Linked DNA regions of Rhodopseudomonas palustris. The protein of the gene in region 1 interacts with the protein of each later gene in a pairwise test. Links are inferred from orthologs where the notes say so. Each region holds a gene or a part of one and is shown on either strand. Other genes may lie near its edges. The genes, in order: SR870_RS09735 and mtgA.

The links.
Region 2: the proteins of SR870_RS09735 (region 1) and mtgA interact in binary tests that used the Escherichia coli proteins (3 or more experiments, as listed by UniProt). The link is inferred for Rhodopseudomonas palustris from one-to-one orthologs.

What each region holds. Positions count from the first base shown.
Region 1 is NZ_CP140155.1:2,154,843-2,158,155, forward strand. What follows is about bases 315-3,313. They hold SR870_RS09735 (penicillin-binding protein 2), read right to left. Parts: upstream 2,692-3,313; coding sequence 937-2,691; downstream 315-936. Other genes in these bases: SR870_RS09730 (UDP-N-acetylmuramoyl-L-alanyl-D-glutamate--2,6-diaminopimelate ligase), read right to left, coding at 315-821; ftsL (cell division protein FtsL), read right to left, coding at 2,688-3,068; rsmH (16S rRNA (cytosine(1402)-N(4))-methyltransferase RsmH), read right to left, coding at 3,068-3,313. Also shown: more of SR870_RS09730, read right to left, coding at 1-314. UniProt on the Escherichia coli protein: Essential cell division protein that catalyzes cross-linking of the peptidoglycan cell wall at the division septum. Required for localization of FtsN.
Region 2 is NZ_CP140155.1:3,952,677-3,955,855, forward strand. Bases 207-3,071 are described here. They hold mtgA (monofunctional biosynthetic peptidoglycan transglycosylase), read left to right. Parts: upstream 207-1,229; coding sequence 1,230-1,913; downstream 1,914-3,071. Other genes in these bases: SR870_RS17790 (farnesyl diphosphate synthase), read right to left, coding at 207-1,074; rpmF (50S ribosomal protein L32), read left to right, coding at 2,050-2,232; SR870_RS17805 (hypothetical protein), read left to right, coding at 2,463-3,071. Outside these bases: SR870_RS17785 (DUF1345 domain-containing protein), read right to left, coding at 1-140; more of SR870_RS17790, read right to left, coding at 148-206; more of SR870_RS17805, read left to right, coding at 3,072-3,128; SR870_RS17810 (hypothetical protein), read right to left, coding at 3,145-3,179. UniProt on the Escherichia coli protein: Peptidoglycan polymerase that catalyzes glycan chain elongation from lipid-linked precursors. May play a role in peptidoglycan assembly during cell division in collaboration with other cell division proteins.

The DNA.
Region 1 (3,313 bases):
TCGACCGCGGCCTCGATCAGCCGGATGCCGTCGCCGGCGTCGCCGTTGCGGCCGACGGTCATCAGCCGCAGTTTTCGCGCCCGCGCGGCCTCGATCACCTGCGCCGAGCAGTCGTGATCGGCGGAAATCACCGCGGCGCCGCTTGCGGCGACGAGGTCGCGAAATAGCCTCAGCTTTGCCGCAAGATAATGCGCGACGTCGTGATGATAATCCATGTGGTCGCGCGACAGGTTGGTGAAGCCGCCAGCGGCGACGCGGACACCGTCGAGCCGGAACTGATCGAGCCCGTGCGACGAGGCTTCGAGCGCCAGATGGGTGACGCCCTCGCGCGCGATTTCGTCGAGCGAGCGATGCAGCGCGATCGGATCCGGCGTGGTCAGCGAGCCGTAGACGCTGCGCGTCGGCGTCACGAGACCGATGGTGCCGATGCTCGCGGAGGCATGGCCGAGCCGCTGCCAGATCTGCCGCGTGAAGGCTGCGACCGAAGTCTTGCCGCTGGTGCCGGTGACCGCGGCGATGGTCTGCGGCTGCTGCGGAAACAACCGCGCGGCGGCGAGCGCCAGCGCGCGGCGCGGATTGCTCAGGCGGACGAAGGGCACGGCAAGCTCGCCCGCGGGCGGATGATCGCCCGCCACCGCGACGGCGCCGGCCTCGATCGCAGCGGCGACGAAGCGCGCGCCGTCGGTCTTCGCCCCGGCCAGCGCGAAGAACACGTCGCCCGGCTTCACCGCGCGGCTGTCGACGGCGAGGCCGCCGGCGTCGAGATCGGCCGCCTGCGCCGTGATCGCCGTATCGTCGCTGAAGAGGTCGCGGAGCTTCATGGTCCTCGAGTCCGGCCGATCGGTCCGAAGGGGTTTCGCACGCAAACCGGGCTTTTAGCGCAAGCGCGCCCCGGCGCAACACGACTGACGCATTGCCGCCCCGCGCGGCTGCGACCTACTGGGCCGGCTTCGATGACGCAAGAATGAGGCGGTCGGGCGGCGGCAGATCGAACCGCGGCTCGATCCCCAGCAGCGGCGCGATTCGCTCGATCACCTTGCCACCGGTCGGCACCGCGTTCCAGCCCGAGGTGATGAAGCCGTGGGTCTCCGGCAGCGCCTTCGGCTCGTCGAGCATCACCAGCACCTGGAATTGCGGATTGTCCGCAGGCAGCACCGCTGTGAACGAGTTCAGCACCTGTTTTTTGGCGTAGCGGCCGTTGATCACCTTCTCGGAAGTGCCGGTCTTGCCGCCGATGTAGTAACCCTTGGCGATCTGGTCGGCGGTCCTGGCGGTGCCGATCTCGGCGTTCAGCCGCATCAGATAGCGGATCTTGTCGCTGGTTTCCTTCTTGACCACGCGCTTGGCCATTTTCAGCGCGTCTTCCTCGCTGCGCTTGAGGAAGGTCGGCGGGATCAGATAGCCGCCATTGACCATGGCGTTGATGCCCATCACCGCCTGCAACGGCGCCACCGCGACGCCATGGCCGAACGAGATGGTGATGGTGTTGAGTTCGCCCCAGCGCTTCGGCACGATCGGCGACGCGCTTTCCGGCAGTTCGGTGCGGAGCCGGTCGAGCTGGCCGACCTTCTTCAGAAACGCCTTGTGCGCCTCGACGCCCTGCGCCAGCGCAATCCGCGCCGCACCGACGTTGGACGAGAAGGTGAACACTTCCGACAGCGAGATCGCGCGGCCGAGCGGATGGGTGTCGTGGATCGCGAACTTGCCGTAGCGCAGCGGCCCGCGCGCGTCGTACATCGTGTTCAGCGTCGCCTTGCCGCTGTCGAGCGCCATCGCCAGCGTCAGCGTCTTGAAGGTCGAGCCCATCTCGTAGACGCCGGTGGTGAGCCGGTTGATGCGGTCGGGGTCGTTGGCCTCGCGCGGATTATTGGGGTCGAAATCCGGCAGCGACACCATCGCCACGATCTCGCCGGTGTTGACGTTGGAAACCAGACCCGACGCCGCCTTGGCCTTGTACTTGTCCTTCGCCTTGAGCAATTCATCGCGCAGCGCGTGCTGGACGCGGATGTCGACCGCGAGTTCGACCGGCCTCTGCAGCCGGTCGGAGGCGAAGCCGGCGCGATGCAGATCGGCCAGGCCATTGTTGTCGAGCCATTTCTCGACGCCGGCGATGCCCTGGTTGTCGATGTTGACGAGGCCGATCAGATGCGACACCTCGGTCCCGGTCGGATACACCCGCTTGTTTTCGCGCAGGAAGCCGATGCCCGGAACGCCGAGCTTCTTGATGTCGGCCTGCTGCCGCGGCGAGATCTCGCGCTTCAGCCACACGAAGCCCTTCTTCGAGGCCAGCCGCTCGCGGACCTCCTGGGTCTCGAGGTCGGGTAGCGTCGCGGTCAGGAGTTCGACCGCCTCGTCCTGATCGATGATCCGGCGCGGCTCGCCGAACAGCGACGGCGATTTGACGTCGGTGGCCAGGATGGTGCCGTTGCGGTCGACCATGTCGGGCCGCGCGGTGGCGATCGCGTCCTGCGACGCGGTGCGCCGCGTGCCGTGGCTGTCGCCGACCACCGCGATGAAGGTGAGCTTGAACGCGATCACGCCGTACACCCCGGCAAACGCCAGCATCGCCAGGCCGACGCGGACGCGCGCCTTGGCGTCGCGATCGACGTCGCGGCCGTAGATCAGGCTGCGGATCAGCCGCTGCCGCCAATTGACGTGGTGGCCGACGAGCGGGGCGGACGGTTCGGTCACTGCGCGGCCTCCCTGGCCGGCAGCGCGCCGGTGACGATGTCGGGGTCGACCTTCTCGATCATCGAGGCGATCGGGTCGGGGTCGTTCGGATTGACGATGCTCGGCGGCCGGGCCGGCAGGTTCTTCAGCCGGTCGAACTGGCGCGCCGCGATCGGCTTCAGCTTGAGATGGCGCTCGGCGATGCCTTGCAGCCGGCCCGGCGCGTCGAGCTTGGCCCATTCGGCGCGGAGCTGCGCGATCGCCTCGCGCTCCCTGCGCACTTCGGCATGGAGCTGCAGCACCTTCTCGGTGCGCACGGTCGAATCCATCTTGATCCGGTAGACATAGGCCGCGGCGAACACCAGCATTCCGATCACCACGACATGAATGAGGCGCATCATCGGCCGGCCCTCATCACGCCTGCCTTCATCACACTGGCGAGCGTCGGCCAGCCCGGCAGATCGTCGGGCCGGTGCGCCGGCGCCGCGGTGCGCTCGCCGCCGCGCAGCTTGGCCGAGCGCGCCCGCGGATTGGCGGCGACCTCGGCGTCGCCGGCGATGATCGGGCGCTTGGTCAGCACGGTGAAGCTCGGCGCCGCCTGCGTCGGTTCGGGCAGATGCCGCGAGCCGCCGCCGACGCGGCT
Region 2 (3,179 bases), 1.8 Mb from region 1 along the record:
GTCGCGGGCAGCAGCAGAAACGCGACGCCACCGACCGCGATCGAGATGAACAGCCGCGGCCGGGAAACCACCACCCGGACCGCGCGCGGTAGTCTTCTGAAGCGCAGGAGGTGCGGATCCTCGGGCGCTTCGCCGCTCATCCGCGGATCAGTTCTTCCGTTCGGCGACGAACCGGGCGGCGGCGCGCAGCACATCGCCCCTGGGGCCGAACGGCGCCAGCGCCTCGTCGGCCCGCGCGATCAGATCGCGCACCCGCTGCTTGGCGCCGTCGACGCCGAGCTGGGTGACGAAGGTGGTCTTGCCCAGCGCCGCGTCGGCGCCGGCCGGCTTGCCGAGAGCTGCGGCGTCGCCCTCGACGTCGAGCAGATCGTCGGCGATCTGGAACGCCTCGCCGAGCGCGCGGCCATAATCGTCGAGCGCGCGATAATGCTCCGGCGGCGCCTCGCCGAGAATCGCGCCGGCGACGCAGCCGTAGCGCAGCAGCGCCCCGGTCTTCATCTGCTGCAGCCTCGCCACGTCGACCGGCTCGCGGTCGCCGAACCGGCCCTCGCCGGCGAGGTCGAGCATCTGGCCGCCGACCATGCCGCCGAGCCCGGCGCAACGCGCCAGCACCCGGTTGAGATCGAGCCGCACCTGAGGATCGCGATGCACCTCGTCGCGGGTGATGATGTCGAAGGCCAGCGTCAGCAACGCGTCGCCGGCCAGAATCGCGGTGGCGTCGTCATAGGCCTTGTGCAGCGTCGGGCGGCCGCGGCGCAGATCGCTGTTGTCCATCGCCGGCAGATCGTCGTGGATCAGCGAATAGCAATGGATGCACTCCAGGGCCGCGCCGACCAGCAGCGCCGAGGCGCGATCGACGCCGAACACCGCCGCGCTTTCCACCGCCAGAAACGGCCGCAGCCGCTTGCCGCCGCCGAGCGTCGAGTAGCGGATCGCCTCCATCAGCCGGCGGGGACGGGCGATCTCGTCCGCCAGCAATTCGTCGGACAACAGCCGTCCGAGCAGGGATTCGGTATCCTCGGCGGTCGAGTCGAGCCGTTTGGCAAAGTCGATTGTGGAAGTGCCGGTGGCCATTCGGAAGTGCTCCAGATAAAATTCGGCCGGACCATTCATCATGGCACCGGCTTCGTCAATTCGGCGCTCGACGTGGCGGTACATCAGGGGGCGCAAATGATGCCGGCCAATCCGATCCTCGACGTCGAGGGCCGTCCGACCCGCACCGGGGCGGCATGAGACGGCCGATCCGCGCCGCCCTCCTGACGCTGCTGGTGCTGCTCGCGGCGCCCTACGTTCTCACCCCGTTTTACGGCGCTGGCCATCCGGTTTCGACGCTGATGATATGGCGCTGGCTGACCGGATCGACGGTGACCCGGGAGTGGGTGGACATCGAACGGATTTCGCCGGCCTTGCCGCGCACCGTGGTCGCCTCCGAGGACGCCAAATTCTGCAGCCATCGCGGCATCGATTGGGACTCGGTGCGTGACGTGCTCGACGATCTGCAGGACGGCGGCGAGGCCACCCGCGGCGGCTCCACCATCACCCAGCAGGTCGCCAAGAACCTGTTCCTGTGGCCGGGCCGCAGCGTCGTGCGCAAGGCGCTGGAATTCCCGCTGGCGATGTGGATCGACCTGGTGCTGTCGAAGCAGCGGATTCTCGAACTCTACCTCAACATCGCCGAATGGGGCCCGGACGGGCAGTTCGGCGCCGAAGCCGGGGCGGCCTATGCGTTCGGCCGCCCGGCCAGCCAGCTCACGCAGAAGGAGGCCGCGCTGATGGCCTCGATCCTGCCCAATCCGCGCATCCGCAGCGCGAAGAAGCCGGGACCGGGCGTGCGCCGGCTGGCCGTGACCTATGTGGCGCGGGCGAGATCCGCCGAATTGCAGCAATGCTGGCGCGAAAATAGCGGATCCTGAGGCGATTTAGACCGCTCCGCGCTCTAGCATTGCGGCCGGCCTTCCGTTATAAGCCCGGCCTAGCTTTACGCCTGCGCGCGAGTGCCGGGCCGTCCCGCCGTGGACGACGAGATCAATCCCGTCAAGGATCACTGAAATGGCCGTTCCGAGAAGAAAAACTTCGCCCTCGCGGCGTGGCATGCGCCGGTCGGCGGACGCGCTGAAGCGCCCGACCTACGCGGAAGACAAGGATTCCGGCGAACTGCGCCGCCCGCATCATCTCGACCTCAAGACCGGGATGTACAAGGGTCGCCAGGTGATCAAGAAGAAGGACGCCTGAGCCCGGCTCAGGCGCTCCCGGCGCGGCCTGGCCGCGCCGCTTTGCGGGCTTGCAAGCCTGGCGGGCGATACCAGTGACGTCGCTGATCCGCGACGTCGGGGCTGGGATATGATCCGGCGGCGGCGCCCGACGCCCGAATTCGTTCCAACTGTTGCGTTAGAGAGTATCCGCCGGGCGCCCGGACGGTCGCCCGTTGACTTGTGGTCTTTCTGAACAACAGGCTTTTGCCGATGTCGATTATCGGTTTCCCGCTGCTGCTGATCCCGATCGCGATCTGCAACATCGTCGTCTTCCTGATGCCGGGTGTCGGTTTCGACGCGGTCTTCAGCCGGATCCCCCTGCCTTCGGGCGCAGTCTGGACCCTCACCGCCGGTGACATCCTGGTGGCATTCGGCGTCCTGATGCTGTTGTTCGAGGTGATCAAGGCGGGTCGCCCGGGCGCCCGCTATTTCACCGACCATCTGCTGTCGCTGCTGGTGTTGGGCGGCACGGTCGCCGAATTCGTCATGCTGCCGCCGTTCGCCAACGCCACGGTGTTCTTGCTGGCGACGCTGATGCTGGTCGATTTCCTCGCCGGCATCGCGCTGCGCCATCGGTCGACCCGCAAGGCCCGCACCGCTCCGGCGGTCGCACAGGACCCGCCGCAGCAAGCTGCGACCACTCCGTCGTCCACGACTCCCGAACCCAAGACGCCCGAACCCACGACTCCCGAATCCATGGCGCCGGTGGTGGCGTCATCGGCCCCGACCGACGCCTCGACATCGGCGGCCTCGATCGCAGAGGCCGTGCTGCTGGATCGGCCCCAGCCGGTCGCAGCCGCCGCGGCATCGCCGCGGGTGCAGTCGCCCCGTCTGCAGCCGGCCGAAGACGTCGCGGCCGGTCAGCCGCAGCGATGACGGCGATCACATCGGCTCAGGAGAATCGTCGGGTGCGCCCGGACGCGGCAT